DNA from 3 places in the Streptomyces sp. NPDC001492 genome. Region 3 is predicted to be linked to each of the others. Evidence: riboswitches for the same ligand, from Rfam matches in the RefSeq annotation. Region 3 holds a riboswitch; each other region holds the start of a gene.
What was found. Region 3 has a riboswitch for cyclic di-AMP ahead of ACWC1K_RS38075 (M23 family metallopeptidase). Riboswitches for the same ligand answer to the same signal wherever they lie in the genome.

Region 1: it holds a riboswitch for cyclic di-AMP, as region 3 does, so the genes downstream of both, ACWC1K_RS13890 (C40 family peptidase) here and ACWC1K_RS38075 (M23 family metallopeptidase) in region 3, are expected to answer to the same signal.
Region 2: it holds a riboswitch for cyclic di-AMP, as region 3 does, so the genes downstream of both, ACWC1K_RS22180 (M23 family metallopeptidase) here and ACWC1K_RS38075 (M23 family metallopeptidase) in region 3, are expected to answer to the same signal.

The regions. Positions count from the first base shown of each region.
Region 1 covers NZ_JBSFHW010000009.1:18,859-29,094, forward strand. The annotation lists gene ACWC1K_RS13865 (MFS transporter) at 1-1,290, shown strand, start outside; gene ACWC1K_RS13870 (VOC family protein) at 1,297-1,728, opposite strand; partial or broken gene ACWC1K_RS13875 (DinB family protein) at 1,832-2,236, shown strand; gene ACWC1K_RS13880 (LuxR C-terminal-related transcriptional regulator) at 2,240-3,022, opposite strand; partial or broken gene ACWC1K_RS13885 (3-oxoacyl-ACP reductase) at 3,256-3,360, opposite strand; gene ACWC1K_RS13890 (C40 family peptidase) at 3,444-5,006, opposite strand; cyclic di-AMP (ydaO/yuaA leader) riboswitch at 5,063-5,237, opposite strand; gene ACWC1K_RS13895 (DUF5997 family protein) at 5,429-5,833, opposite strand; gene ACWC1K_RS13900 (LysR family substrate-binding domain-containing protein) at 5,892-6,665, shown strand; gene ACWC1K_RS13905 (hypothetical protein) at 6,851-7,600, shown strand; gene ACWC1K_RS13910 (permease) at 7,758-8,792, shown strand; gene ACWC1K_RS13915 (TIGR03943 family putative permease subunit) at 8,789-9,517, shown strand; gene ACWC1K_RS13920 (hypothetical protein) at 9,557-9,700, opposite strand; gene ACWC1K_RS13925 (alpha/beta fold hydrolase) at 9,842-10,236, opposite strand, start outside.
Region 2 covers NZ_JBSFHW010000017.1:46,125-56,360, reverse strand. The annotation lists gene ACWC1K_RS22195 (DNA gyrase/topoisomerase IV subunit A) at 1-890, opposite strand, end outside; gene ACWC1K_RS22190 (M16 family metallopeptidase) at 1,218-2,615, shown strand; gene ACWC1K_RS22185 (M16 family metallopeptidase) at 2,612-4,000, shown strand; cyclic di-AMP (ydaO/yuaA leader) riboswitch at 4,204-4,368, shown strand; gene ACWC1K_RS22180 (M23 family metallopeptidase) at 4,381-5,145, shown strand; gene ACWC1K_RS22175 (GntR family transcriptional regulator) at 5,334-6,026, shown strand; gene ACWC1K_RS22170 (HPr family phosphocarrier protein) at 6,166-6,447, opposite strand; gene ACWC1K_RS22165 (bifunctional acetate--CoA ligase family protein/GNAT family N-acetyltransferase) at 6,656-9,484, shown strand; gene ACWC1K_RS22160 (DUF5998 family protein) at 9,540-10,136, shown strand; gene ACWC1K_RS22155 (alkaline phosphatase family protein) at 10,136-10,236, shown strand, end outside.
Region 3 covers NZ_JBSFHW010000041.1:18,266-28,501, reverse strand. The annotation lists gene ACWC1K_RS38105 (GTP cyclohydrolase II) at 1-419, opposite strand, end outside; gene ACWC1K_RS38100 (MarR family winged helix-turn-helix transcriptional regulator) at 543-1,058, opposite strand; gene ACWC1K_RS38095 (dihydrofolate reductase family protein) at 1,151-2,281, shown strand; gene ACWC1K_RS38090 (alginate lyase family protein) at 2,589-3,710, shown strand; tRNA gene ACWC1K_RS38085 (tRNA-Met) at 3,810-3,883, shown strand; gene ACWC1K_RS38080 (PP2C family protein-serine/threonine phosphatase) at 3,991-5,073, shown strand; cyclic di-AMP (ydaO/yuaA leader) riboswitch at 5,327-5,484, shown strand; gene ACWC1K_RS38075 (M23 family metallopeptidase) at 5,496-6,512, shown strand; gene ACWC1K_RS38070 (aldo/keto reductase) at 6,621-7,571, shown strand; gene ACWC1K_RS38065 (PrsW family intramembrane metalloprotease) at 7,602-8,921, opposite strand; gene trmB (tRNA (guanosine(46)-N7)-methyltransferase TrmB) at 8,992-9,840, opposite strand; gene lhgO (L-2-hydroxyglutarate oxidase) at 10,011-10,236, opposite strand, start outside.

The DNA of each region.
Region 1 (10,236 bases), on a different contig from region 3:
AGGCGGCGCATGTTCGTCTTCGGGGTGCTGCTGTTCGCGCTGGCCTCCCTGCTGGGCGGGCTCGCCCACAACTCCGGCCAGCTCCTCGCCGCACGCGCACTCCAGGGTGTCGGCGGCGCCATCGCGTCCCCGACGGCCCTCGCCCTGATCAGCACGACCTTCCGCGAGGGGCCGGAACGCAACCGGGCCTTCGGGGTGTTCGCCGGGGTCTCGGCGGGCGGCGGTGCCATCGGGCTCCTGGCGGGCGGGGTCATCGTCGAGTGGCTGAACTGGCGCTGGGTGCTCTTCGTGAACGTCCCCATCGCGGTGCTCATCGCCCTCGCCACGCCACGCTGGATCAAGGAGTCCCAACGCCACCCGGGCCACTTCGATCTCGCCGGCGCGCTGACGTCCACCCTGGGCATGGTGCTGCTGGTGTACGGCTTCATCAGAGCGGCGCAGGACGGCTGGCGGGACGCGCTCACGCTGGCCTCGTTCGGTGCGGCCGTCGTCGTCCTCACGGCGTTCATCCTGATCGAGCGTCGTTCCAGCCAGCCGATCACCCCGCTGCACATGTTCGCCGACCGCAACCGCGCCGGCACCTACGGCATCATGCTCAGCCTCGCCGCCGCGATCTTCGGCATGTTCTTCTTCCTCACGCTCTTCGTGCAGAACGTGCTGGGCTTCAGCCCACTGGCCACCGGGTTCGCCTTCCTTCCGGTCAGTGCGGTCATCGCCTTCGGTGCCGGGCTGGCCTCGCGGTTCCTGCCCACCTTCGGCCCCAAGCCGTTCATGGTGGTGGGAGCGATCCTCGCGGCGGCCGGCCTGGCCTGGCTCACCCTGACCGACGTCCACTCCACCTATGCGGGCAGCATTCTCGGGCCGATCCTCGTCTTCAGCCTGGGCATGGGCATGGAGTTCGTCTCGCTCACCCTCATGGCGCTCTCCAACGTCCCCGTCCAGGAGACCGGCGCGGCCTCCGGACTCCTCAACGCCACCCAGCAGGTGGGTGGTTCACTCGGCCTGTCCATCCTGGTCACCATGTTCGGCACCGCCAGCACCAACGAGGCCCACAAGCAGATACCGCGCTTCCTGGCCCAGGCCACCCCGGCCGAACGCCTGCGCTTCAAGCACACCGGTCAGCTCCCGAGCCCCTGGTCCGACCACGTGCTCACGTCCGGCATCTCGGCGGCCTTCATCATGGCGGCGATCTTCACCGTCGTCGCCGCGCTGATCGCCCTGGTCGTCATCCAGGTCCGCCCCTCCGACCTGGAACGGCTCAAGGGCGGGACGGGACCCGGCCCGGGCTGACGCTCCTCAGCCCACCGAGACCGTCTGCCCGCCCCACTCCTCCGGCGCGATGTCCGCAAGGGTCTCCGAGAACGTCCACTGATGGCCCGCGAGGTCCTCGGCCGTGTACTGGCGTTCCCCGTACGCGAAGTCGGTCGGTTCCATGACGATGCGTGCGCCGTGCGCCCGGGCCCGTTCGCAGTGGGCACGGACGTCATCGACGCGCACCGTCACCGAGTGCGTGACCTCGCCGGGGCGCGGGGGGCGGCGGTCCTTGTGGGTGTCCCCGACGATCACGGCGCCGTCGCCGAAGCCGAGCTGCGCGCGGTGGTCCTCGCCGATCCGTACCCGTTCCACGAACCCGAAGGCCGCACCGAGCCAGGCGACCGCCGCGCGGACATCGGGGTAGATCAGCACGGGGATGACGGTCGCGGAGGGGATGGAGCGGTTCGGCTTCATGGCCGACTCCCTGTCGTCGGGAACCCGTTCGCCGGAAAAGACCTGCCCCTGGAAAAGGAGAGGCGGGGTGTGCGCCGGTCGTGCCAGGCTAACCCGTCGGTTCATGCCTGCGCCGTGTGTCTGGGAGCCGGTGCCGGACTGCTGGTCGGTACGGCGACGGGCACACGGGCCCGGACCGCGCGCCACCCTGCTGGCCGGCCCCGCAGACGGGGACCGGGGACGCGACGCCGCGCCCTACCCGCACCCCTGGCCACCGCCAGCCACCGCCCTCGCACGGCGGCCGAGCCACCTCGGCGAGATGCTGACCCTCCGCGCCGACCACACGGCAGGCGGCCACAGCCTCAGCCGGGACGACTACCTCGTCAGCGGGGACGCGGCACTCGACACGGTCGGCCACTGCATGTATCCGCACGGCAGCGACGCGGAAGAGCGTTTCGCCGACATCGTGTGGTGGGTCAACCAGGAGGTCCTGCACCACGGGGCCGAGATCGCCCTGCTGCGCGACCTGGGGTCACGGCGTGGGCACCAACCCGAGCTGCTGCGCCCGCAGGACCGTGCTGATGCGGTCGCGGGTGCCCAGCTTGCGGTAGATCTTCTCGACGTGCTTGTGGACCGTACGGTCCGAGATGCCGAGCCGCCGGCCGATCGCGGCCGCCGTCAGCGCGTCCGTGAGCAGCAGCAGGACGGTCGTCTCCCGGGGGGTGAGCGGGCAGTCCGCGGCCGGTCCGTCGGCGGTGTCCGGGGCCGCCGTCCGCTGCCAGCGCTCCAGGAGCTGCCGCTGCTGCTCCACCGCCGCCAGCAGCGGCTGCAACTGCCGGGCCACGCGGACGTGGTCGTCGGTGAAGTCCGTACCGGAGCGGTAGATCATGCAACCCGTGATCGGCGTCGTCGTCTGCGGCAGGGGTACGGCCAGCACGTGGTCCGCGTCCATGATGTCGCCGATCAGCCGCGCGGTCGGGCTCGCGGACCATGCGGCACCGGCCGCCTCGCGCGCCGTGCGGGGAGTCCGGTCCGGCCCGGCCGCGTAGTGGTCCGCGAACGGAAAACCCGCCCGCAGCAGGCCCAGATCCTCCTTGCCGAGCCCGTCGAACGCGACGGCGACCTCGGACGGCATGCCGACCGTGCCCCGGGCCTCGTTCCAGTCGTCGAGCTTGTAGATCAGGGTCTCGCCGCCGCACAGGCCGGGCAGGGCGCTCGCCAGCAGCGGCCACAGCCGATCCGGCTCGCGCTCGTTGAGGGCGGCGACGGCCACCGACAGCATGCGTTCGTGGGCCCCGCCCGGCACCTGTGCCACGTTCTTCTCCGCTCGTGCGCCGCGTACGCAGTTGTACCCATACCGGCGACGCCGTCCGCTGCCCGACACTGCATGCGAGCACCCTCGAGCAACAACGACGTTCTCGGACACTCCAGCACATCGGCGCCACGGCAGCCGCAGCGGGGGAGTCCCGGCGACAGGGCCTGGGGCGGCCATCGGTCCCCCACGCCGTGCGGGGCCGCCGGCGCGGGGGACCGGCGGCCCCGCACGGCTCACTCCGGCACGGGCGGGTTCGCACGCATCGCATCCGAGATCGACTTGACGCCACCGTGCGGGGTGAGGCCCCCGTCCACCGGAATCTCCGTACGTGTGAGGAACAACAAGGAGGCCGCCGACTTCCGTCGGCGGCCTCGCTGTTGATCGAGCTGTCGGTGTCACGCCCCGACCGGCGTTCCTGACCTCACGCGGGACGTACGGCGATACGGACCGCGGCTTCACCGGCGTAGTGGACCGAGTCCTCGCGGATGACCGCGCCCGGGCCGGGCGCGTGAATCATCAGGCCGTTGCCGGTGCAGATGCCGACGTGGCTGAAGTTGTCGTTGAAGAAGATCAGGTCTCCGGGGCGGCTCTCGGCGAGGGGAATCACCGTGCCGGCGCTCGCCTGCTCGTAGGTGGTGCGTGGCAGGGTGACCCCGGCGGCCCGCCAGGCGGCCTGGGTGAGTCCGGCGTTGTCGTACGACTCCGGCCCGACCGCACCCCACAGGCACGGCCTGCCGATCTGGGCACGGGCGAAGTCGATCGCCCTGTCGGCCTTGGTGACGGCTGAGCTGCCGGCGGCGGGCACGCCCGTCTCGAGCACGGACGGCTGCATGGTCCAACCCCCGGCCTGGGGTATGCCGCCGGTGTCGAGGACGGACGGCTGGGTGCGCCACTCCTCGGCCGTGGGTGTGCCGGTGTCGAGCGCAGAAGGCTGCGCACGCCAGTCCGCGGCGGGGGTGACGCCGGTGTCGAGGACGGACGGCTGGGTGCGCCACTCCTCGGCCGTGGGTGTGCCGGTGTCGAGCGCAGAAGGCTGCGCACGCCAGTCCGCGGCCGGGGTGACGCCCGTGTCGAGCACGGACGGCTGCATGATCCGCTCCTCGACCGCGGGTACGCCGGTGTCGAGCACGGACGGCTGCATGAGCTGCTCACCGGTCGGGTACATGCCGGTGTCGAGCACGGACGGCTGCATGAGCTGCCCGACGGCCGGGGTCACGCCCGTGTCGAGGACCGTCGGCTGCTGCAGCCGCCACGCCTCCTCGTTCGCCCGGTGGGTCTGGTCCCCCTGGTCCTGCCAGGGCTGCTGGGACGGCAGGGCCTGGGCGGCCGGGCGCGGCGCGGAGGTCTGCCGGGCGGTGTACCGGTACAGCAGCTCGCTGGCCGCCGCGATCTTGCGCTGGTTCTGCTCCTTGGACCTGCGCAGGGAGGACTGCTTCGACTCGGGGGCCGCCGCGGGCAGGGCGGGAGCGGCCTCCTGGCGGGGCTGCGGAATGGCGGGCAGCGCGGCCGTGGGGCCGGCGGTCAGCTCGGCCACCGGCCTGCGGGACTCCGCGGAGGGCAGCTCGGCCACGGGCCGGACGCTCGCCCCCGGCCCATCGGCGGCGCTGCGGCTGTCCGCCGGACGCGCGGGCCGGGGCTCCGCCCCTCGGGCCGGCGTACGGTCGGCCGGCAGCACCGCGGGAACCGTCGGGCCCAGGGACGCACGCGCTCCCTCGAACCACCGCCGGGACACCGAGTCGAGTGCCGGATCCGAGCGGCCGCGGTCGCGGGGCGGGGCGGCGGGCGGCCGTGCTCCCATCAACTGGGCGCGGGTGAAGTTGAAGTTGCCGGTGTCGGACTCGGCCTGGTCGTAGAGGCTGCTCACCCGCTGCCGGACGGCCTCGCGGCTGGGGCCCTCGTCACCCGTGGTCGGTGCGGCGTCGGCGGTCTGCGAGAACAGCGCCACCGAGGTGAGGGCGGCGGTCGCGAGAGCGGAATTGCGCATACCGGGAAGGCCGATGCCTCCGGTGCGCGATGGTCGATCCGGCGCCATGGGAGCCGTACTCCTTCCGTACTCCGCCTACCGAGTTAGCTGTCGGGTTCGGGCGGTCGGTTCCGGAAGGCATGCCCTACGGCCCCTGCCCGGGCGGGCAGTTGGGCCGATTCACCCCGTGGTTCGGTTGGGTCCCCGGTTCCGGCTGCCACGGGGGCGCACCGGATTCGGCGGAGGCCGCGCGTCCCGGCGGGGTTCGCCGGAGGAACTCGTGCGGCCTGATGCCACGCTAGCCAACTTGTGCGGCTCGTGTGAAGGTTGAAGGCCGGAATGTCCGATACGCTTTTGTGACCTTCATCGTGACGGGCCGTCAGATCCGTGCGTTGTGCACGCAGTGGATCCGGACGGCAACCGTCCGTCGCGAACAGGCCGTGTCAGGGCCGCGGACCGTCGCCGCGCTCCTCGCGCTCGGCGTTGCGCTTCTTGATGCGCGCCGCCTCCTTGCGGACCTCGGCCTGGGTGGCGCGCTCCTTCTGCAGCCACTCGGGCTGTTCCTGCTTCAGGGTCTCGATCTGCTCGGTGGTGAGTGCCTCGGTGATCCCGCCGCGGGCCAGACCCGCGATGGAGACACCCAGCTTCGCCGCGACCACCGGACGGGGGTGCGGGCCGTTCGCTCGCAGCTCGCGCAGCCACTCGGGTGGCTCGGCCTGGAGCTGGTCGAGCTCGGCTCGTGAGACGACACCCTCCCGGAACTCGGCGGGGGTGGCATCGAGGTACACACCCAGCTTCTTCGCCGCGGTCGCGGGCTTCATCGTCTGGGTGCTCTGGTGCGAGTTCATGCCCTCCAGGGTATCGAGCGTGTTCGAGACCTCCGACCACGGCCGGTAGCCTGGCCTGGTGACAGGCTCCGAGGAATCCCAGGCGTTCCGGCTCGCGTACGTCCCGGGGGCGACGCCCGCCAAGTGGGCGCGGATCTGGAACGAGCGCCTGCCCGACATCCCGCTGAGCCTCCTCGCCGTACCGGCCGCCGAGGCATCCGGCGTGCTGCGGGCCGGCGGGGCCGACGCGGGACTCGTACGGCTGCCGGTCGACCGTACGTTCTTCAGCGCGATCCCCCTCTACACCGAGACGACGGTCGTCGTCGTCCCCAAGGACCACGTGATCACGGCGGCGGACGAGGTGACCGTGGCGGACCTCGCGGACGAGGTCCTCTTCCACCCCCTCGACGACGTCTTCGACTGGGACCGGCCGCCGGGCGAGCCCGCCTTCGAGCGCCCCGCCACCACCGAGGACGCCATGGAACTCGTCGCGGCGGGCGTCGGCCTCCTGGTCGTCCCCCAGTCGCTGGCCCGTCTGTACCACCGCAAGGACCTCACGTACCGGCCGCTGGTGGACGCCCCCGAGTCGAGCGTCGCCCTGGCGTGGCCCGAGGAGGCGACCACGGACCTGGTCGAGGACTTCATCGGAATCGTCCGCGGCCGCACCGTCAACAGCTCCCGCGGCCGCAAGGCGCCGGCACCGGAAACGAAGGGCAAGGCGGGCGGCTCGGCCGGTACCCGGCGCAAGCCGGCAGCGGGGAAGACGGCCGGGAAGTCGGCGGGGCGCAACCCGAGGGCCGGTTCCGACGTCTCCCAGGGCGCCAAGCGAAGGAAGCCCCGCCGCCGGGCCTAGCCTCCCCCGGGGTGGCCTCGCCCCGTTCCGACCATCCGGTGGGGCGATGGACGGGAGGCGGGGGAGTTTTGCTTCGCAAGGGGGTGCGGCGCGCGGGCGCCGCCGCGGACCGGCTGCCTGCCCACGGACCGTGGGACGACCCGGCCGGCCGTGGATACCGTCCGTCACGCGGTGGGCCGTGGCGGGTGGCGGCGTTCGTCGGGCGCACGCTGCGCGGCGAGTGGCAGGCCATCGTCGTCGATCCGGTGCGGCAGCTCAGACGTCGTGGGCTGCCCGCACTGTTCCTGGCGTTCCTGGCCGCCTTCGGCGTCATCTTCTTCCATGCCCTGGCACAGCGGCCGGCCGGTGCGGTGGTGGTGCGGCTGCTCGGCGGCGTCAGGGGCGACCTGCCGTTGTGGCTGGCCCTGCTGCGGACGCCGGTGTCGCTGTATGTCCCGGCCCTGGATCTGCCCGTGTGGGGCGGGATCACGAGCCTGTTCCTCGCGTTCGCCCTCGCCGAGCTGACGCTCGGCCGGGCCGCAACGCTCGTCATCTCCTACGCGACCACCCTTGCCGGCACCCTCATGGTGCGCGTGATGCTCGCGCTGGGCCCGGGCTGGGGCGGGCTGGGGCTGCCGCCCGGGATCGGGCAGGTGCTGGACACCGGACCCTCTGCCGCCGTCGTGGGCCTCTTCACCTATCTCGCCGTCGTCAGGCGCGCTCCCGTCGTGTTCGCCCTCACCGGCGGGTCGATGGTGTGGGAGTCGATCGCCGTACCCAATCTGGCCGGTCGCGAGCACCTGATCGCGGTCGGCACCGCGATCGTCCTGGCGCTGCTCCATGAACGCGGCCGCAAGCGGGCGACCGCCCGGCCCCTCCTTCAGGTACGGCGGGCGGAGTCGCCGGGGACGGGGGTCGAGCGCCCCTGCCCGAACGATCACGTCGCGGTCGGGTGAGCGCGGTCGGCATGCCTCCGAGGCCGGTCAGAGCCTGCGGGGTGCCGCCCGGTTCTGGCCGGTCCCGTTCATTCATCCGCCCGCGGCGGCGTGTGCGCACGGTGAGGGGAGTGATCCTGGCATATCTTCGCCACGACATCCGACATCCGGAGTAAATATGAATAAAACGGATGAACTGGTTGGTGTGGCGGAGCAAGCGGCGCTCGTCGCGCCGGCCGGCCATCAGGGGCGCCGTGTCACCGGGCGGTCCCTGCCCCTCGTCATCGTCACCGCCGCCGGCTCGGTGGCGATCCTCTCCCTCACCGGCGTCGGATGGCTGAACCAGCCCGCCGTCGCGGCCTGGCGCACGGTCTGTCTGGCCATCACCGTCCAGGCGCTGCCCTTCCTGCTCCTGGGCACGGTCCTGTCGGGGGCGATCAACGCGTTCGTCCCGGCCGACCTGTTCACCCGGATCCTGCCCCGCAGGCCCGCACTCGCCGTCCCGGTGGCCGGCGTCGCGGGCGTCGTCCTGCCGGGCTGCGAGTGCGCCTCGGTGCCGGTCGCGAACAGCCTGATCCGCCGCGGTGTCACTCCGTCCGCCGCGTTCGCCTTCCTCCTCTCCGCCCCCGCCATCAACCCGATCGTGCTGACCGCCACGGCCGTCGCCTTCCCGGGAAACCCGGCCATGGTCGCCGCCCGGCTGCTGGCCTCGCTCGTCACCGCGGCCGCGATGGGCTGGCTGTGGCTCTGGCTGGGACGCGAGGAGTGGCTGCGACCGGCAGTCCGCCCTGCGGGCCACCGCTCGGGGCACAGCCGCTGGAGGGAGTTCCGCCTCGGCTTCCAGCACGACTTCCTGCACGCCGGGGGCTTCCTGGTGCTGGGCGCCATGGCCGCGGCCACCTTCAACGTGGCGGTGCCGCGCTCGGTCCTCGACACCTTCTCCGGCTCGCCGTGGCTGTCGGTGCTCTTCCTGGCCGCGCTCGCCGTCCTGCTCGCCGTCTGCTCGGAGGCCGACGCGTTCGTCGCCGCCTCGCTCACCGGGTTCTCGCCCACCGCGCGGCTGGTGTTCATGGTGGTCGGCCCGATGGTCGACCTGAAGCTGATCGCCCTTCAGGCGGGCACGTTCGGCCGGTCCTTCGCCCTGCGCTTCTCGACCGCGACGACGGTGGTGGCCGTCGCCGCGGGCGTCCTGATCGGAGGCGCACTGCTGTGAAGCGCCACGCCCAAGTCCTCCTGCTGGTCCTGACCGGCCTGGGGCTGCTGCACGCCGCCCTGTTCAGCGACCTGTGTCTGCGCTACGTCAAGGAAGGCCTGCGCCCCCTGCTGATCGCCTCCGGGGTGCTGCTCCTGCTGCTGGGCCTGGCAGGAGCGGCGCTGGACCGCGCGGCCCCCGAAGCCGACGCGCACGCACACGGCCACGACCACTCCACCGCACCCCGTATCGCCTGGCTGCTGTTCCTGCCCGCGCTCAGCCTGCTCCTCTACGCCCCGCCCGCCCTCGGCGCGTACACGGCCTCGCACGCGAACAACAAGGCCGTGCCGAAGGCGCAGCGGTTCGATCCGCTGCCCGCGACCGTCCCGCTGCCGATGACCCTCACCGACTTCACCGCCCGGGTCCAGCAGGACCGGGAGCAGGCCGTCAGAGGCCGCAGCATCCGCATGACCGGGTTCGTCACCCCGGCGGGGCAGGGCGGCGGCTGGTATCTCACCCGGATCATCTTCACGTGCTGCGCGGCGGACTCGCAGTCGGTCAAGGTCCGCATGTACGGGGCGCCCGCGCTGCCGGCCAACACCTGGGTGGCCGTCACCGGAACCTGGCACCCCAAGGGCACGCTCGGCACGAAGTCCGCGACGGCGGCCCTGGACGTCCACCGCACCGAGCGCATCTCCCCACCCGTCAACGCCTACACGGACGACCTTCCGCTCACACCCTCGTGACGAGGACGGCAACGTCGGCATCAGGGCATGTACGTGGCCTCACGCCGCCCGGCGGGGTCGGGCGGCCCCGAAGACGGTGGTGCGTCCGCCGTCGCGACTGATCAGCGTGGTGAGGCGGGAGGTGCGGATCGGGGGGTCGGGTTCGTGCTCGAAGCCGCTGAGCGCCTCGGTGGGCGGGCGCACAGGACTCCGTGCCCGGGGTAGGGGTCGGCGGCCAACAGGTCATGAAGGGTGGGCACGCTGATGCGTTTTCTGGTCGGTACGGGGTCGCCGGAATCAGACTGCACCCGCCAAGGGACGGCAGGCGTCGAGAGGGTTGGCCGGTCAGAGCACCTGAGTGGTGCGCACGAACTCCCGGATGATCCGCGCCAGTTCCGCCGGCCGGTCCAGGGGGAGCAGCGTGTAGCCGTCGTCCACCTCGACGAGCCGCCCCTGCGGCAGCAGCGCGGCAAGGCGACGGCCGTGCTCGGGCGGCATCACCCGGTCCTCGCGCGCCCAGACCACCAGGGCGGGCCGGTCGAAGAGCGGCAGACGTTCGGCCGTGGCTTCGAGCAGGCGGCGGGTGGCCCGGTTCGCGCCGCGGAGGAGGCGTACGGCGTCACGGCGGATGGCCGGCTGCCGCAGCACCGGGCGCATCCAGCGCGCGGTGGCCGCATCGCCCCGCTTGGTCAGCCGGCCGAATGCGATCGGCAGCCGGCGCACCGCCCGCACCCGCATCT
Region 2 (10,236 bases), on a different contig from region 3:
ATCTTCTTCGAACCGACCAGGTCCTTGATCTTGGCGATCACCTTCTCCGGGCCGACCGTGAAGGGCAGTTCGGTGATGACCAGGCCCTTGCGGCGGGCGGTGACGGTCTCGATCTCGACCGTGGCGCGGATCTTGAAGGTGCCGCGGCCCGTCTCGTACGCGTCCCGGATGCCGGAGAGGCCGACGATCCGGCCGCCGGTGGGCAGGTCGGGGCCCGGGACGTGCTTCATCAAGGTGTCCAGATCCGCGTTCGGGTAGCGGATCAGGTGGCGGGCGGCCGCGATGACCTCGGAGAGGTTGTGCGGGGGCATGTTCGTCGCCATGCCGACCGCGATGCCCGAGGAGCCGTTCACCAGCAGGTTCGGGAAGGCGGCGGGCAGCGCCACCGGCTCCTGCTCCTGGCCGTCGTAGTTGGGCGTGAAGTCGACCGTGTCCTCGTCGATCGACTCCGTCATCAGGCTCGTCGCCTGGGCCTGACGGCACTCCGTGTACCGCATCGCGGCCGGCGGGTCGTCGTTGCCCAGCGAGCCGAAGTTGCCGTGGCCGTCGACGAGCGGAACGCGCATGGAGAAGGGCTGGGCCATGCGCACCAGGGCGTCGTAGATCGACGCGTCGCCGTGCGGGTGCAGCTTGCCCATGACCTCGCCGACCACGCGCGCGCACTTCACATAGCCGCGGTCGGGGCGCAGCCCCATCTCGTTCATCTGGTAGACGATGCGGCGGTGGACCGGCTTGAGGCCGTCGCGGGCGTCGGGCAGGGCTCGGGAGTAGATGACCGAGTACGCGTACTCGAGGAAGGAGCCCTGCATCTCGTCGACGACGTCGATGTCGAGGATGCGCTCCTCGAACGAGTCGTCGGGCGGCGGGGTCTTCGTGCTGCGGCGGGCCATCGCTGCCGGCTCCTCTTTTCTGGCTGCTCGCCTACGGGTCGCTCACGTCCCCTTCGGCTCGCTCATGCTGAAGCGTGAACGGTATCTGTCGCGGACCATTGTGGACCGCGGCACTGACAACGCGGGTCCAGGACCCTGTCTCGGCGGTCCCGGCCGGTGGGCGGGGCCTACCTCGCCGCGGCTGCCCGCAGGCTACGCGATCCGCTGTGGGCGTATGTGGTCCGGGAACTTCGCCGACGATCTGCGCGCTTGCATACAGTGGCAGGACCGGCAGGAAAACCGCGGTTAGAACCACCGCATCCGCGAGGCGAAGGGACGTACATGCCCATGGGTCACACGGCCACAGACCAGGCAGGCACCGGGGGCCTGACAGCGACCGAGCACCGCCTGGCCAACGGCCTGCGCGTGGTGCTCTCGGAGGATCACCTGACCCCGGTCGCGGCGGTGTGCCTCTGGTACGACGTCGGCTCGCGCCACGAAGTCAAGGGACGTACCGGCCTGGCTCACCTTTTCGAGCACCTGATGTTCCAGGGCTCCGGACAGGTCAAGGGCAACGGCCACTTCGAGCTCGTGCAGGGCGCCGGCGGCTCGTTGAACGGCACCACCAGCTTCGAGCGCACCAACTACTTCGAGACCATGCCCGCCCACCAGTTGGAGCTCGCCCTCTGGCTGGAGGCCGACCGGATGGGCTCCCTGCTCGCCGCCCTCGACGACGAGTCCATGGAGAACCAGCGGGACGTCGTCAAGAACGAGCGCAGGCAGCGCTACGACAACGTGCCGTACGGCACGGCCTTCGAGAGGCTGACCGCCCTCGCCTACCCGGAGGGCCACCCCTACCACCACACGCCGATCGGCTCGATGGCCGACCTGGACGCGGCGACCCTGGAGGACGCGCGCGCGTTCTTCCGCACGTACTACGCGCCCAACAACGCCGTCCTCTCGATCGTCGGCGACATCGACCCGGAGCAGACGCTCGCCTGGGTCGAGAAGTACTTCGGATCCATCGCCCCGCACGACGGGAAGCCGGAGCCCCGCGACGGCACGCTGCCCGAGATCATCGGTGAGGAGCTGCGCGAGGTCATCGAGGAGGAGGTCCCGGCGCGCGCCCTGATGGCGGCCTACCGGCTGCCGCAGGACGGCACGCGCGAGGCGGACGCCGCCGACCTGGCGCTCACCGTCCTCGGCGGCGGCGAGTCCTCCCGCCTCTACAACCGGCTGGTACGGCGCGACCGTACGGCCGTCGCGGCCGGATTCGGTCTGCTGCGGCTGGCCGGAGCGCCCTCCCTGGGCTGGCTGGACGTGAAGACCTCCGGTGACGTCGAGGTGCCGGTCATCGAGGCCGCCATCGACGAGGAACTCGCCCGGTTCGCCGCCGAGGGCCCCACGGCCGAGGAAATGGAGCGCGCCCAGGCCCAGCTGGAGCGCGAGTGGCTGGACCGGCTCGGCACGGTCGCGGGCCGCGCCGACGAACTGTGCCGGTTCGCCGTCCTGTTCGGCGACCCGCAGCTCGCCCTCACCGCCGTCCAGCGCGTCCTGGAGGTGACGGCCAAGGAGGTCCAGGAGGTCGCCAAGGCACGCCTGCGGCCCGACAACCGCGCGGTGCTCGTCTACGAGCCGCTCTCGCCCGAGTCCGCGGAGCACACCCAGGACGAGGACTTCCCCGAAGACCCCGAGTCCGAAGCCACGGTGGAAGCCACCGACCAGAACGAGGAGGCGGCCAAGTGACCGAGCTCGCCACGATGCAGTTCCACCCGCAGCCCCGGGCGGGCGAGGCCAAGCCGTGGGCGTTCCCGTCCCCCGAGCGCGGCGCGCTCGACAACGGCCTGACCGTCCTGCGCTGCCACCGCCCCGGCCAGCAGGTCGTCGCCGTCGAGGTGCTCCTCGAGGCGCCCCTGGAGGCCGAGCCGGCCGGTTTCGAAGGCGTCGCCACGATCATGGCGCGGGCCTTCTCCGAGGGCACCGACAAGCACTCCGCCGAGGAGTTCGCCGCCGAGCTGGAGCGCTGCGGAGCCACCCTCGACTCGCACGCCGACCACCCGGGCGTACGACTGAGCCTGGAGGTCCCGGCCTCCCGTCTCGCCAAGGCGCTCGGTCTGCTCGCCGACGCCCTCAGGGCGCCCGCGTTCGCCGACAGCGAGGTCGAGCGGCTGGTCCGCAACCGCCTGGACGAGATCCCGCACGAGCTGGCCAACCCCTCGCGCCGTGCCGCCAAGGAGCTCTCCAAGGAGCTGTTCCCGGCGACCTCGCGCATGTCGCGCCCGCGCCAGGGCACCGAGGAGACGGTCGAGAAGATCGACGCGGCGGCCGTACGCGCCTTCTACGACCGCCATGTCCGGCCCGCCACCGCCACCGCGGTGGTCGTCGGCGACCTCTCCGGCATCGAGCTGGACGCCCTGCTCGGCGACACCCTGGGAGCCTGGACGGGCACCAAGGCCGAACCCCGCCCCGTGCCGCCGGTGACCGCCGACGACACCGGGCGCGTGATCATCGTCGACCGTCCGGGCGCCGTACAGACGCAGTTGCTCATCGGCCGCGTCGGCGCCGACCGGCACGACCGCGTGTGGCCCGCCCAGGTGCTCGGCACGTACTGCCTCGGTGGCACCCTCACCTCCCGCCTGGACCGCGTCCTGCGCGAGGAGAAGGGCTACACCTACGGTGTGCGCGCGTTCAGCCAGGTCCTCAGGTCCGCCCCGGACGGCTCCGGTGCCGCGATGCTCGCCATCAGCGGCTCCGTCGACACCCCGAACACCGGCCCGGCGCTCCAGGACCTGTGGACGGTGCTGCGCACGCTCGCCGAGGGCGGGCTCACCGACGCCGAGCGAGACGTCGCCGTACAGAACCTCGTCGGTGTGGCTCCGCTGAAGTACGAGACCGCGGCGGCCGTGGCCAGCACGCTGGCCGACCAGGTCGAGCAGCACCTGCCCGACAACTACCAGGCGACGCTGTACCGGCAGCTCGCCGAGACCGGCACCGTGGAGGCCACCGCGGCGGCCGTGAACGCCTTCCCGGTGGACCGTCTGGTGACGGTTCTCGTCGGTGACGCGGCCCAGATCAAGGAGCCCGTCGAGGCCCTCGGGATCGGCGAAGTCACCGTCGTGACAGCCGAGTAGAGGCTGCCTCAGCGGCACGCGCGCGTAGGGGCCCTGGTGACTGATGCGTCACCAGGGCCCCCTAATGTCCGGATTGCGGGAGAGGTTGCCTGTCTGCCCTGTGGCATGCGCTACAAAAGGCGTGATCCGTTTGGGGATTGAAAGTGCTCCCGCTTAGCGTCTTCCGGGCTGTCCGTCAGGCACCGCGCCGCACCCGCGGCACCGGACAGCCATCGCCGAGTCCCCGTACGGCGCGAGCCAGGGGAGCCGGGGACCCACCGCAGTCCCTGGGGTGAATCGGACGCCCGCGCGTGCAGCGAGGGGGTCCGTAGGAGACCTTCCTGCTCCGAACCCGTCAGCTAACCCGGTAGGCGAGAGGGAAGGAAAGGACCAGCCACCACATGGCGTTCACGCGCGCCACCGGGAAGCACCGTCGCCCCACACGGATGCACCGCACCACCACCCGCGCCGCCGGGGTCGCGGCCCTCGCCACCACCGGCGTCATCGGCACCCTGGCAGCCCCCGCGCTCGCCGCCGACACCTCCGTCGAGCAGACCGGCCTCACCCCCGTCATCGCCATCGGCGACACGATCGCCGACAGGATCGACGCCCAGGCCGACGCCCAGAAGCAGGCCGCCGAGGAGGCCGCGCTCAAGAAGGCGGCCCAGGAGGCGGCACGCCAGAAGGCCGCCGCCAAGGCCAAGCAGGAGCGCGAGGCCAAGGAGCGCGCCGCGCGCGAGGCCGAGCGCAAGCGCCTCAACACCTTCGTGGCGCCGATCTCGAACTCGTACGTCTCCACCGGCTACCGGGCCAGCAGCTCCCTGTGGTCCTCCGGCAGCCACACCGGCATCGACTTCCACGCCGCGAGCGGCACGGCCGTCCACGCGGTCGGCTCCGGCACCGTCGTCCAGACGGGCTGGGGCGGCGCCTACGGCAACCAGATCGTGATCAAGATGCAGGACGGCACGTACACCCAGTACGGCCATCTGTCGTCCATAGGCGTCTCGGTGGGCCAGACGGTCACCCCGGGCCAGCAGATAGGCCTCTCCGGCGCGACCGGCAACACCACCGGACCGCATCTGCACTTCGAGGCCCGTACGACCCCCGAGTACGGCTCGGACATCGACCCCGTCGCCTACCTGCGCTCGCACGGCGTGAACGTCTGACGACAGGTCGCAAGACCCCTCTTGAGGCCCCGGCTCCCGAGCCGGGGCTTTCGGTGTTTCTGCCGCCCCGCTGTCCAAAAAATATCCATGGATTCCGGCCCGCCGTCGGAAATTCCGGCTCCGTGCAATAGAGTCACCGATACACGTCAATCATCGACGTTTCACGGGGATTAAGTCGGAGGTCGGTCATGCGTATTCCGGCGCACTCGGTGTGCACGGCGATCCGGGACGACATCGTCGCCGGTGTCTACGAGCGTGGCAGCCGGCTCACCGAGGAACTCCTCGCGCGCCGCTACGGAGTCTCGCGTGTCCCCGTGCGCGAGGCCCTGCGCACCCTGGAGGCCGAGGGCTTCGTGGTGACCCGGCGGCACGCGGGCGCGTGCGTCGCGGAACCGACCGAGCAGGAGGCCGCCGACCTGCTGGAGATGCGCATGCTCCTGGAGCCGCTCGGCGCCTCCCGGGCCGCCCAGCGGCGCACCGACGCCCATCTCAAGGTGCTGCGCGGCCTGGTCAGACTGGGCCAGGAGCGGGCCAGGAGGGGCAACAGTGAGGATCTGCGCTCCCTGGGAGGCTGGTTCCACGAGACGCTCGCCCAGGCCTCCGGCAGCCCCGCGCTGGCGTCGATGCTGACCCAGCTGCGCCACAAGATCGCCTGGATGTACGCCGTGGAGGCACCCGCCAACCCCGTGGAGTCCTGGGCGGAGCACGGCGCGATCGTCGACGCCGTGGCCCGTGGCGACAGCGAGCGCGCGCGGGCGGTGACCACCCTGCATACCGAGCGCTCGAGCGCGGTGCACCGGCTGCGGTTCGGCGGCCCGGAGCGGGCGAACGGTGTGAGGAACTCGCAACATGCCGTAAACATGTCGGGCCTGCGGCATTAACACGGGCGCCGTATACAAAGAGAGAACAATTCGCGGGGCATTATTTCTGCTGCCCGCGACCGGAAATTGCACCACCTAGGTGCGGGAAATGCGAAGGGCTCGCCCGGCAATTCGGACGAGCCCTTCTGTGGTGCCGTGATCAGACGGTCTCGGGGAGTTCCTCGAGACCCTCGGAGACCAGCTTCGCCAGCCGGTCGAGGGCGACGTCGGCACCCTCGGCCTCGGAGGCGAGGACGATCTCCTCGCCGCCCTGGGCGCCCAGGCCGAGAACGGCCAGCATGGAGGCCGCGTTGACGGGGTTGCCGTCGGCCTTGGCGATCGTCACCGGGATACCTGCGGCCGTGGCGGCCCGGACGAAGATGGAAGCGGGGCGGGCGTGAAGGCCCTCGGCCCAGCCGACGTTGACGCGGCGCTCAGCCATGTGATGCTGCCCTTCAGTGTCTCAGGGTTGTCTAGACCAGTTTCCCACACGTGAAGCGTCTCCGGAGCGGTTCTGTGTTCCGTCCGGGGTGGGCGGTCGGGCCGCGGCCTCGGCCCGACTTCCGTCCTTGTTCTCTTCTCTGCGGACTGCCGTGTTCTCCACAGACTGCCTCGCGCCGTTGTCGGACGCGAGCCGTACTCTGGGGCCCATGCAGACCTCGCCGGACCGGCACGAGTACCCCGCCCACTGGGAGGCCGACGTGGTGCTGCGCGACGGCGGCACCGCGCGCATCCGCCCCATCACCGTTGATGACGCCGAGCGCCTGGTCAGCTTCTACGAGCAGGTTTCGGACGAGTCGAAGTACTACCGCTTCTTCGCGCCCTACCCTCGTCTGTCCGCCAAGGACGTCCACCGCTTCACGCACCACGACTTTGTGGACCGGGTGGGACTCGCGGCCACGGTCGGCGGCGAGTTCATCGCCACCGTACGCTATGACCGCATTGGTGCCGACGGCATGCCCGCGTCGGCTCCGGCCGACGAGGCCGAGGTCGCCTTCCTCGTCCAGGACGCCCACCAGGGGCGCGGGGTCGCCTCCGCCCTCCTCGAACACATCGGCGCGGTCGCCCGGGAGCGCGGCATCCGCCGCTTCGCCGCCGAGGTGCTGCCCGCCAACAACAAGATGATCAAGGTGTTCACGGACGCCGGGTACACCCAGAAGCGCAGCTTCGAGGACGGCGTCGTACGCCTGGGGTTCGACCTCGAACCCACCGACCGCTCCCTCGCCGTCCAGCGCGCGCGTGAGCAGCGTGCCGAGGCGCGGTCGGTACGGCGGCTGCTCGTGCCCGGCTCCGTCGCCGTCGTCGGCGCGGGCCGCAGCCCCGGAGGTGTGGGCCGCAGCATCCTCGACAACATCCGGGACGCCGGCTTCACCGGGTCGCTGTACGCCGTGAACAAGGCGCTCCCCGAAGACGTCAAGGAACTCGACGGCGTCCCCGCCCACCGCACTGTCCGCGACATCGACGGACCCGTCGACCTCGCGGTCGTCGCCGTGCCGGCCGAGCACGTCCCCGAGGCCGTCACCGAGTGCGGCGAGCACGGTGTGCAGGGACTCGTCGTCGTCTCGGCCGGGTACGCCGAGAGCGGGCCCGAAGGGCGCGAGCGCCAGCGCGAACTCGTGCGGCACGCGCGCACGTACGGCATGCGGATCATCGGGCCGAACGCCTTCGGGATCATCAACACGTCCTCCGAGGTACGGCTGAACGCCTCCCTCGCCCCCGAGATGCCCCGCCCCGGCCGGATCGGCCTGTTCGCCCAGTCCGGCGCCATCGGCATCGCGCTGCTGTCCCGGCTGCAGCGCCGCGGCGGCGGCGTCACCGGGGTCACGGGTGTGTCCACCTTCGTGTCGTCCGGCAACCGCGCGGACGTCTCCGGAAACGACCTGATCCAGTACTGGTACGACGACCCGGACACCGATGTCGTGCTCATGTATCTGGAGTCCATCGGCAACCCCCGCAAGTTCACCCGTCTCGCCCGCCGCACGGCCGCCGCCAAGCCCCTGGTCGTGGTCCAAAGCGCCGGATCCGCCCCCCAGGGACACGCCGTACGGGCCACACGGCTGCCGCACGCGACGGTGTCCGCCCTGCTCAGACAGGCCGGCCTGATCCGCGTGGACACGATCACCGAGCTGGTCGACGCGGGCCTGCTGCTCGCACGGCAGCCCCTGCCGGCCGGCCCGAGGGTGGCGATCCTGGGGAACTCCGAGTCCCTGGGGCTGCTCACGTACGACGCATGCGTCTCCGAGGGGCTCAGGCCGCTGAGGCCGCTGGACCTCACCACCGGGGCCTCGGCGGAGGACTTCCACCAGGCTCTGCTGCGGGCCCTGGGGGACGACTCGTGCGATGCGGTCGTGGTGACCGCGATCCCGGCGATCGGCGAGGAGTCACCGGGGGATGCCGAGCTGGCGGAGGCGCTGCGATCGGCCGCCGAGTCCGTTCCGGGCAAGCCGGTACTGGTGGTGCACGTGGAGCTCGGCGGCCTCGCGGAGGCCCTGTCGGCCGCGACCAGCACCGCACCGCAGCCGGACACCGCGGCGACCGCCACCCGCCGGTTGCGCCCCTCACAGCAACTCCCCCCTCCGGTACGGGCCCAGGAACCCGCGGCCCCCGCCACCTGCTCCCGCCTCATCCCCGCCTACCCCGCCGCCGAGCGCGCCGTCCGCGCCCTCGGGGAAGCCGTGAAGTACGCCCAGTGGCGCCGCGACAGCACCGACCCCGGCAAGGTGCCCGAGTTCGAAAACATCGACGAGAAGGGGGCCGCCCGGCTCATCGGCGGGATGCTGGCGCGCGGGCAGGGGCTCACGCTCGGCACCGAGGAGACCTGCGAGCTGCTCGGGCAGTACGGCATCCCCGTGCGCAGGGCGGTGCCCGCCTTCACCCCGGACGACGCCGTCCGGGCCGCCGAGACCCTCGGCTACCCCGTCGCCCTCAAGGCCACCGCCCCGCACCTGCGCCACCGCGCCGACCTGGGCGGTGTACGCCTGGATCTCGCGGACGAGGAGCAACTGCGCCGGGCGTACGCCGAGTTGACGGAGCTGTTCGGAAAGCCGGAGGAGCTCAGGCCGGTCGTGCAGGCGATGGCGCCACGCGGCGTGGACACGGTGGTACGGGCCGTCATCGACCCGGCGGCCGGGGCCGTCCTGTCCTTCGGGCTCGCCGGAGCCGCCTCCCAGCTGCTCGGCGACATGGAGCACCGTCTGGTCCCGGTCACCGACCGGGAGGCGGCCTCGCTGGTCCGGTCGATCCGGACGGCGCCGCTCCTGTTCGGCTGGCGTGGCTCGACCCCGGTCGACACCCCCGCACTGGAAGAGCTGCTGCTGAGGGTGTCCCGGCTGGTCGACGACCACCCCGAGGTCGTCGCCGTGACCCTGGAGCCGGTCGTCGTCGCCCCCCGTGGTCTGACCGTCCTCGGCGCCTCCGTCCGCCTCGCGCCGCCACCGGCCCGCGACGACCTCGGGCCGCGCACCCTTCCCGTCTACTGAGACGTCCGCCGGGACAGCGCTGACCGGTGCCTCGCAGTCAGTGCACCCCCGTAGGATGGACGTCATGGCCAAGACCAGTACGACGACCCAGGGGCTGCGCGCGGCGATCGAGCGCAGCGGCTACTACCCGGCCCTCGTGGCCGAGGCGGTGGAGGCCGCCGTGGGCGGCGAGCCCATCCGGTCGTTCCTGGTCCACCAGGAGACCACGTTCGACGCGAACGAGGTGCGCAGGCACGTCACGGTGCTCGTCCTCACCGGCAACCGCTTCATCGTCAGCCACACCGACGAGCAGGCCGCGGACACCACCTCACCGACGCCCTACGCCACGACGTCGACGGAGTCCGTGAAGCTCGGCCGGATCTCCTCGGTCGTGGTCAGCCGGGTGGTCGCCAATCCGGAGCAGTACCAGCCGGGCACCCTGCCCCGCGAGGTCGTCCTCACCATCGGCTGGGGCGCGGTCTCCCGCATCGACCTCGAACCCGCGGCCTGCGGCGACCCCAACTGCGAGGCCGACCACGGGTACACGGGCAACTCGACGGCGGACGACCTCAGCCTGCGCGTCAGCGAGGCCGGCGACGGGCCGGAGACCGTCCGCCAGGCGCTCGCCTTCGCCCAGGCGCTCTCCGAGGCCACCGCGGACCCCACCCGCTGATGTCGCAGTCCGCTCCCTGGGACACCCACCCGGAACCCCTCGCCGTCGACTCCGCGCCGCCGCCGGAGTACGGCAGCGGCTCCCTCGCCGACCTGCTGCC
Region 3 (10,236 bases):
GCCGTGTAGTCGCGGTCGTCCTCGGGCAGCCCCAGGGCCGCGTTCGCCTCGTACGTGTCGAGGCCCTGGTCCTGGAGGGCGTAGGCGTCCAGCTTGTTGTACAGGCCGATGCCGCGCCCCTCCTGGCGCAGGTAGAGCAGCACACCGCCGCGGTCCGCGATCCGCTCGACCGCCTCCCGCAGCTGCGGACCGCAGTCGCAGCGGGCCGAGCCGAACACGTCGCCGGTCAGGCACTCGGAATGCAGGCGGACCAGCGGCGTTGTACCGGGAGCCGGGTCGCCCAGGACGACGGCCACGTGCTCCTGGCCGTCGGCCAGACCGTGGAAGGTGACCAGTTCGGCGTCGACGCTGTAGCCGTCCTGGAAGCGCAGCGGGACCCGGACGCGGGAGCGCGGGGTGGCGGCGGGGAAGTCGGGCATGCGGGTCTCCGGTGTCGTCCATATCTGCTTCAGTTTTGAAGCAGCTGCATGGTCGGGAACCCTACCCCATGCTTTAAATTTGAAGCAACAGCTTTTCGGGATACGTCGGGTTTCCGGGCCGTCTCAGGAACACGGACCGGAGGAGCGGCGGCGCCAGGGAACCTCATCCGAGGTCGGGCGCTCCTCCTCCCGCTCCAGCGCCTGCACCACTCCCGAGAAGATCTCCTCCACCTGCTCGACCTGCTGCGGGGTCAGCTGGTCGAAGAGCAGCGAACGCACGGTCTCCACATGTCCGGGCGCCGTCCGCTCCAGCACGGCCATCCCCTCGTCGGTGAGCATGGCGAAGCTGCTGCGCTTGTCCCACTGGCAGTCCTCGCGCCGGATCAGACCGTCCTTCTCCAGCCGGGTCACGGCATACGTCAGCCGGCTGCGTGTGATCTTCGCCCGCTCCGCGAGATCGGTCATGCGCAGCCTGCCGTCGGGCGCCTCGGAGAGGTTGGCCAGGATGGAGTAGTACAGATGCGGCATGCCGGCGTCCTGCTGGAGCTGCCGGTCGATGGCGTCCTCCAGGAGGTGCGTCGCCGCGATGTACGCGCGCCAGGCGCGCTGCTCCTTCTCCGTGAGCCAGCGAGTCGTCATGTGACCAGTGTAGGTTTGTTTCAAACTTTAACCAAGCGTCCCGATCGCAGCCGTCGTCCCAGCCCGTCCGCCGCCGAGAGTGAGAACGTCCGATGCCGTACCCGTACGTCCTGCTGTCCGCCGCCGTCTCCCTCGACGGCTACCTCGACGACACCGGCCCCGAGCGCCTCCTGCTCTCCAGCCCGGCGGACTTCGACCGCGTGGACGAGGTCCGTGCCTCCGTCGACGCGATCCTCGTCGGCGCCGGCACGATCCGCGCCGACAACCCCCGTCTGCTGGTCAACTCGCCCGAGCGCCGTGCCGCCCGCGTGGCCGCCGGACAGCCGGAGTACCCGCTCAAGGTCACGGTCAGCGGCTCCGGCGACCTGGACCCGGACGCCCATTTCTGGCACACGGGCGGCGAAAAGCTCGTCTTCACGACCGACAAGGGCGCCGAGCGCGCCCGCGCCCTGGGCATCGCCGCCGACGTCGTCCCGCTCGGCGCCGACCTCGACTGGCGCCGCCTCCTGGAGCATCTGCACGCGGTACGCGGTGTGCGGCGCCTGATGGTCGAGGGCGGCGGCACGATCCACACCCAGCTCCTCCAGCAGGGCCTCGCCGACGAACTCCAGCTGGTCCTGGCCCCCCTCTTCGTGGGCGACCCGGACGCGCCCCGCCTCTTCGGCCCCGGCGCCTACCAGTCCGGCCGCCTGCGCCTCACGGAAACCCGCCGTATCGAGGACGTGGTCCTCATGCGCTACGAGCCCACGGCCCCCGGCACCGGCCCGCTCCCCACCGCCGCCGACCACCACTGGCTGGCCCTCGCCTGCGAGCTTGCGGCCGAGTGCCCGCCCTCGCGCACGGCCTTCAGCGTCGGCGCGGTGATCGTCGCCGCCGACGGCACGGAACTCGCCCGCGGTCACTCCCGCGAGGGAGACGACCCGGTCGTCCACGCCGAGGAGGCGGCCCTGGCCAAGCTGGACCCGGCCGACCCGAGGCTGGCGACGGCGACGGTCTACAGCAGCCTGGAACCCTGCGCCCACCGCGCCTCCCGCCCCAAGCCCTGCGCACGGCTGATCCTCGACGCGGGGGTACGCCGGGTGGTCACGGCCTGGCGCGAGCCGGACACGTTCGTCGCGGGGGCGGACGGGAGCGGGCTGCTGGCGGGGCGGGGGGTCGAGGTGGTCGTACTGGAGGAGCACGCGGGGCGGGCAAAGGCGCCGAACGATCATTTGTTGGGGTGACATTTCGCCGCCGGTCGGCATCTTCCAGCCCGTCCGGCGTGTGAGGACGAGGCCGTTCAGGCCGCAGAGCGGGGGTCTGGGGGCGGCAGCCCCCAGCACCGCCCGCCACAACCACCGCGCACCGGCCGATCGGCCCAACAGATCCTGCGCCCGACCTCCGGGAGGGCGACCCTGACCGTACCGGCCGGAGGCGATCGCGGAGGTAGAGCCAGTGAGGTCAGTTCCCAGACGTGCGGCGGCAGTTCTCCTCGTCCTCCTGCTGACGGCGCTCGTCGCCTCCTGCGGCACCGACCCGGGCACCCGCACCATGGCGAGGGCGCTGCCCCCGGGCACATCGTTCACCCACCCCGGTGTCCTCGTCAGCCAGGCCCAGCTGGACGTCGTACGCAAGAACGTCATCGCGGGCAAGCAGCCCTGGCTCCAGGCGTTCCTCGACATGCGGGACAGCAAGTACGGCTCGTACAAGTACACGGCCCAGCCGACCGCGGTCGTCAACTGTCCCTGGGGCGGCAAGGGCGCGAAGGGCTGTCTGGAGGAGCGGCAGGACGCCATCGCCGCCTACACGCAGGCCCTCCTGTACAGCGTCACCGGCGAGCGACAGCACGCCCTCAAGGCGCGGGAGATCATGGACGCCTGGTCGGCGCAGCTGAAGCGGCACACGGCGCAGGACGCCCAGCTGCAGTCCTCCTGGGCCGGGTCGACCTGGGCGCGGGCCGCGGAGATCGTCCGGTACGCACCGGGCGCCGGCTGGCCCGCCGACCGCGTACGGCGGTTCGCGGCCATGCTGCGCACCGCCTACCTTCCCGAGGTCACCAGGGACCTCCCCGACTACAACGGCAACTGGGACCTCGCGATGACCGACGCCGCCATCGGGATCGCCGTCTTCACCGACGACCACAAGACCTTCGACGCCGCCGTCAAACGCTTCCGCGGCCTGGTGCCCGACTACTTCTACCTGCGCAAGGACGGCAAGATCCCGCTCACCCCGGCCGGCTCCGACGCCAACACCGTGCAGAAGCTGGAGACGTACTGGTTCAAGGAGACGAAGTTCGAGGACGGGATCGCGCAGGAGACCTGCCGCAACTTCAAGCACGTCGGCTACTCCCTCGCCGCCACCGCGCACATCGCCGAGACCGCCTGGCACCAGGGCGTGGACCTGTACGACGACGTCAAGGACCGGCTGAAGGCGGCCCTCGACTTCCACGCCCGCTACGAGATGGGGGAGAAGCCCCCGCGGTGGCTGTGCGGCGGCAGGGTCGTCGGGAACATGGGTCCCGACCTGGAGGTCGTCCTCAACCATCTGGAGAACCGGCTCGGCACCCCCGTCCCGGCCGCCCACAAGCTGGTCGAGCAGACCCGCCCGGCCGGCACCGACGACCTCTTCGTCTCCTGGGAGACGCTCACCCACGCGGACAACCCGGCCGCCTGACGCAGGCCCCGCGCACCCCAAAAAACACAGGTGAACCAGGGCGGACGTAAACCCTGGCGCAGACAGCCCCGCGGATGGCGTATGCTGGTTACACAACGACGCGGGGTGGAGCAGCTCGGTAGCTCGCTGGGCTCATAACCCAGAGGTCGCAGGTTCAAATCCTGTCCCCGCTACTCAAGGCTCAGGGCCGGAGTCCAGTCACTGGACTCCGGCCCTGAGTGTTTCCCCCGGTCGGGCCATCCGGCTCGCCCCGCGCCGCCGTCCCGGGAAACCTTGAGGGGTGGAGCACGAGGGGCCGATCTCATACGCACGCACCTTCGTGCGGCTGCTCCCGGCGCTGCTGATCGTCGGCGGGACCTGCTACGACTACCTCACCCCGTCGCGGTTCACGGCGGGCCCCCTCTTCACGGCCGCACCCCTGGTCGCCGCCCCGCTCTACTCGCGCCGGGGGACGGTCCTCACCGGCGTCGCGACCGTCCTGGTCGTCACCGCGATCCACGCCGAGGTGGGCATCCTCCTCCAGGTCGAGGCGGTGACCGAGCTGGCCACCGTGTCGACGGTCTCCGTGCTGGCCGTCCTCATCAACCTCCTCGTCCGCCGCAGCCGCGAGGAGCTCGCCTCGCAGCGCGAGATCGCCGAGGCCGCCCAGCGCGCCGTGCTGCCCGAGCCCGCCGAGCGGATCGGCGGGTTCGCGATCGCGGCACGGTACGAGGCCGCGCAGGCGGACGCGTCCATCGGCGGCGACCTGTACGCCGTGCAGGACAGCCCGCACGGCGTACGGCTGGTCGTGGGCGACGTACGCGGAAAGGGAATGGGGGCGGTGGCCGCCGTGGCCGTGGTCATCGGGGCCTTCCGGGAGGCCGCCGAGCAGGAGGCCACGCTGGAGGCGGTCGCGCAGCGGCTGGACCGGGCGCTGGAGCGCGAGGCGACGCGGCGGGCGGGGATCGAGCTGTTCGAGGGGTTCACGACCGCCGTGCTCGCCGAACTCCCGCACGGCGAAGGCGTCGTACGCATCGTCACCCGCGGCCATCCGCCCCCGCTGCTGCTGTGCCCGGACGGCACCGTGCGCACCCTGCACGCCCGCGAGCCCGCCCTGCCGCTCGGCATGGGCGGGCTCGGGAGTTGGCCCGACCGCGCCGAGGAGACCGCGTTCCGCAGTGGGGCCACGCTGCTGCTGTACACCGACGGGCTGTCGGAGGCGCGGGACGAGCAGGGGGTGTTCTTCGAGCCCGCGGAACGGCTCGCCGGCCGGGTCTTCCACGACCCCGCGGCGCTGCTCGTCACCCTCGCGCGGGAGGTGCGCAGATACGCCGGTGAGGCCATGGCGGACGACATGGCGCTGCTCGCCGTACGACGGCCCTGACCGTCTTCACACTTCCTTCCCGTAGGTGACCGGGTGTGATCAGGTGAACCCACTCCGCATAACAACTGACATACGGTCAATACTTGTGGGGTTTCTGAGGTGCGGTCAACTCGCCCGTTTTTCGCCGTTCATGCGCCGTACGTCCAGGTCGGAAAGGTTAATGATCAAGCGGAACACCTTGGAATCGGCACCCCGGGTCTATTAACGTTCGATAACGCAGCGCGGTCGTCCCAGCCGTCACAAGAGGCGGCTCCGTGCGCACGCGCCGAATCCCGCAAGGGAACCGGGGAACCACCACCCTGGGGTGAATCGCGCTGATACAGCCGTGGCAGCACGGCAGGTATACGCGCGTAGGAGACCTTCCTGCTCCGAACCCGTCAGCTAACCCGGTAGGCGAGAAGGAAGGAAAGGAGCACGCCCACGTGGCGTCCAACCCGCCTGCCCCACAAGCCCCGTTCGTGCCGAGCACCGAGCCCTTCGGCTTCGCCGTCCGACGCACCGACGAGGGCCCCTGGGAGGAGTGGAATCCCACCGAGGACTCCCTCGCCCCGGTACGCGGCCGGCACCGCGTCGCCAAGCAGCGCGGCGGGGGACTCGCCCGCAGCTCCACGGTCCTCGGCGTCGGCGTCATAGCCGCCGTCGGCGCGGGCGGCATGGCCAGCGCCAACACCGGCAAGCCGCCGGTGTCGATCTCCATGCCCGATCTCGCCTCCGTGGGCCATGTCTTCGACGGCGGCTCCGACGCCCCCAAGGGCTCCGCGACCGCGCTCAGCGATGTCGCCACCACGTCCGCAGGCACCGCGCAGGGCGCCGGTGAGGCGCTGCGCGACCGGATCATGGCGCAGGCCGAGTCGCAGCAGGTCCAGATCGACAGCAAGAGCCAGGCGGCCACCGAGGCGGCCCTCGCCCAGCAGGTCGACGACGCCGCCGCCAAGGCCGAGAAGGAGGCCGCGGCCAAGGCCGCCGCCGCGAAGGAGAAGGCGGAGGCGGCCGCCAAGAAGGCCGCCGAGGCCGCGAAGCTCGCCGAGCTGGCCAAGCAGTTCAAGCTGCCGGTCGTGTCGTACACGATCACCGGCACCTTCGGTCAGGCCGGCTCCATGTGGTCCTCCGGCTACCACACGGGCCTCGACTTCGCCGCCCCCACGGGCACGCTCATCAAGGCCATCCACTCCGGCACCATCACCCAGGCCGGCTGGGCGGGCTCGTACGGCTACCGCACGATCCTCACCCTCGACGACGGCACGGAGCTCTGGTTCTGCCACCAGTCGTCGATCAGCGTCAGCGTCGGCCAGAAGGTCGGCACGGGTGACGTCATCGGCCGCATCGGCGCCACCGGCAACGTGACCGGCCCGCACCTGCACCTCGAGGTCCACCCCGACGGCCAGGACACCGGCATCGACCCGATGACGTGGCTGCGCAGCAAGGGCCTCAACCCCTGACACCGGTACGTTCTCCGTCCGTACCCGGAGTGCCGTAGTCCGCTTGTTTACGGGATCTTTGCGCCCGCTGCGGAAGACCGGCCTCCGGGGCGGACGTTGACGTCTGGCATGACTTCTCCTTCTCTGCGCAAGCTGGGCTCCTCCGGCCTCGAGGTCTTCCCGCTCTCCCTCGGCGGCAACGTCTTCGGCTGGACCGCCGACGAGGCCACCTCCTTCGCCGTGCTCGACGCCTACACGGCCGCCGGCGGCAACTTCGTCGACACCGCCGACTCCTATTCGTCGTGGGCCGAGGGCAACCAGGGCGGTGAGTCCGAGACGATCATCGGCAAGTGGGTCAGGGCGCGCGGCAACCGCGACGACGTGGTCATCGCCACCAAGGTCAGCCAGCACCCCGAGTTCCAGGGCCTGTCCGCGGCCAACATCAAGGCCGCGGCCGAGGCCTCCCTGCGCCGCCTCGGCACCGACTACATCGACCTCTACTACACCCACTTCGACAAGCCCGAGGTGCCGGTCGAGGAGATCGTCGGCGCCCTCGACGAGCTGGTGCAGGCCGGCAAGGTCCGGCACATCGCCGCGTCCAACATCTCGCCCGACCGGCTCCGCGCCTCCCTGGAGTTCTCCGACCGCGAGGGCCTGGCCAAGTACGTGGCCCTGCAGCCGCACTACAACCTGGTCTCGCGCGACACGTACGAGGGCGAGCTGCAGGACCTGGCCGCGCGCTACGGTCTGGCCGCCGTCCCGTACTTCTCCCTCGCCTCCGGCTTCCTCACCGGCAAGTACCGGCCCGGCACGACGGTCGACAGCCCGCGGGCGGGCGGCGCGGCCAAGCACCTGGAGTCCGAGCGGGGGCAGCGGGTCCTGACCGCCCTCGACGAGATCGCCCAGGCCCACGACGCCCCGGTCGCCACGGTGGCCCTGGCCTGGCTCGCGGCCCAGCCGACGGTCGCCGCCCCGATCGCCTCCGCGCGGACGGTGGAGCAGCTCCCGGCACTGCTCGCGGTGGGCGAGCTGACGCTCACGGACACCGAGGTCGCCCGCCTGACGGAAGCGTCGGCCTGACCCCCCTGGTCCTGTGACTGGCCTCAGGTCCTACGACCGGTACGGGTTGTACGCGGGATTCGGCACCGCCGGGTACCCGTACGCCCCGTACACCGGCCAGGGCGGCGCCGCCACCGGCACCGGGGGCGCCGTCATCCGCGCCGCGTGGTCCAGCGCCGGGCGTGCCACCTCCCGGCGCCGCCACAGCTCGTCCAGCAACTCGCGTTCCCTGACGACGAAGTCGGCGCCGGCGCGGCCACGGCGCCCCCGGTGCCGCAGGAAGGCCAGCGAGGTCGCGTACGCCTCGTACCGGGCGACCTCGCATGCGGCGGGCTTGCCGAAGTGGCGGGCGGCGTGTTCGCGGGCCAGCCGGCGTGCCCGCATCGAACCGAGGGCATAGGGCTCCGCGGGGGTGAGCCAGCCCGCGACGGCGTAGGCGGGCAGTTCCTCGCGCACGGTGCGCAGTTCGCGCTGGCGGGTCCAGATCACCAGCCACGTCAGCAGGCCGAACGCGGGCACCATGAAGGCCGCGTACACCGCGAAGAAGCCGTACTCGCCGAAGTCCGAGGAGCCGTTCCAGATCGCGTGCATGCTCATCGCGAGCAGCAGGCCGAAGAGCGGGACGAGGACGCGCCGCAGGTGCTGGCGCTCCGCGGAGAGCGCGGCGATGCCGAAGCCGATGCCGGTGAGCACGGTGAACAGCGGATGCGCGAACGGGGACATGATGATGCGCACGAAGAACGTCGCCGCGGTGACGGAGGCGATGCCGCGGTCACCGGTGAGCTGGTCGGTGCCGAAGGCGGTGCCCAGGTAGAGGATGTTCTCGGTGAACGCGAAGCCGGTGGCGGTGACCCCGGCTATGACGACGCCGTCGACGATCCCGGTGAAGTCGCGTCTGCGGAAGAGGAAGACGAGCAGCACGGCGGCCGCCTTCGAGGACTCCTCGACTATGGGCGCTATGACGGTCGCGCCGAGGGTGTCCGCGCTGGACGGGTCGGCGGTCGCCGTCGCTATCCACTTCGTGGCGAAGCTGTTGGCGACGATCGCTATCAGCGCCGCCGCACAGGCCCCCCAGGCGAAGGCGAACAGCAGGTTGCGCCAGGGGCCGGGGGCGACGCGGTCCAGCCAGCGGAACGCGGCTATGAGAAGCGGCACGGGCAGCACGGCCAGCCCGAGCCCCACCAGGAACCCTTCGGTGCCGGTCTGTTCGCGCACCAGGGCGAGGATGACGAGCCCGGAGAGCGCGAGCAGGGTGATGAGCGCGCCGTACCGGACCGCTCTGCGCTGCCACCAGTGAGCGTGCCCGAGCGCACCGCCGGCCGGGCCGCCGGGGTGTGGCGGATGCGTCGGGTACGGGGGAAAGGTGGCCACGGCATTGACCCTAACGAGGGAGGGCGCCGCCCGCGACGGTACTTCGGATTGCCCGCAGGGCCGTGGGGCTTCAGGCGCCGGTGGGGGGCTGGTTGTGGTGCTGTACGCGACGGAAGAGCAGGTCGTTCACGACATGTCCCTTGTCCAGTCCCTGGCCCTCGAAACGGGTCAGCGGCCGGAAGTCGGGACGGGGCGCAAAACCGCCCTCCGGCTGCGTGTTCTCGAACTCCGGATGCGCCGTCAGCACTTCGAGCATCTGTTCGGCGTACGGCTCCCAGTCGGTCGCGCAGTGCACGATGCCGCCGGGTCTGATCCGGGCCGCGGCGAGGTCGAGGAACTCCGGCTGGATCAGCCGCCGCTTGTGATGCCGCTTCTTCGGCCACGGGTCGGGAAAGTAGACCCGCAGCCCGTCCAGCGCATCCGGGGTGAGCATCTCGCGCAGCAGGATGATCGCGTCCCCGTTGGCCACGCGGACGTTGGACAGCCCGTCGTGGTCGGCGAGGTTGAGCAGGTTCCCCTGCCCCGGGGTGTGCACGTCCACGGCGAGGATGTTCGTCTCCGGGTCCGCGGCGGCCATCTGCGCGGTGGCCTCACCCATCCCGAACCCGATCTCCAGCACGACGGGATTGCCGTTCCCGAACAGCTCGCCGAGATCGAGGGTCCGCTGCCCGTCGATGTCCAGCCCCCACTTGGGCCACAGTCGCTGCAGCGCATCGGCCTGCCCGGCGGTCACCCGGCTCCGCCGCGGCTGAAAACTCCGGATCCGGCGCTCGAAGTGCGACCCGGCAGGATCAGCCTTCGGCCCGTCCGGGAACCGTGGCTCCCCCTTGGTCCGGGTATGCCGGACGGACACTCCGGGGATGTGCGGCACGTGATCGCCGGGGCGGGGGGCTTCGGGGGTGTTGAGGGAGTCAGACACAGTGGGGTCGATTTTACGGGGCGCAGGCACCTCTCAGTCCGGGGTGCCACTTCTCGGCGCCGGTCGGCAATGCCAGCCCGTCCGGCGTTTGAGGACGAGGCCCCTCAAGGGCCGAAGCGGGGGTCTGGGGGCGGCGGCCCCCAGGGACGGCGGCCCGCCCCCGGGCAACCTCACACCGCCGCCAGCATGGCCAGCGCCCGCCCAGCCACCTCCCGCCCGATCGGCAGCGAAGCGGTCGCCGCAGGCGAGGGCGCATTCAGCACATGCACGGCCCGAGCCCCCTCCTTGATCAGAAAGTCGTCCACCAGCCCCCCGTCCCGCAGCACCGCCTGCGCCCGCACCCCCGCCGCGGCCGGTACCAGATCATCCGCGGTCACCGCCGGCAAAAGCCGCCGC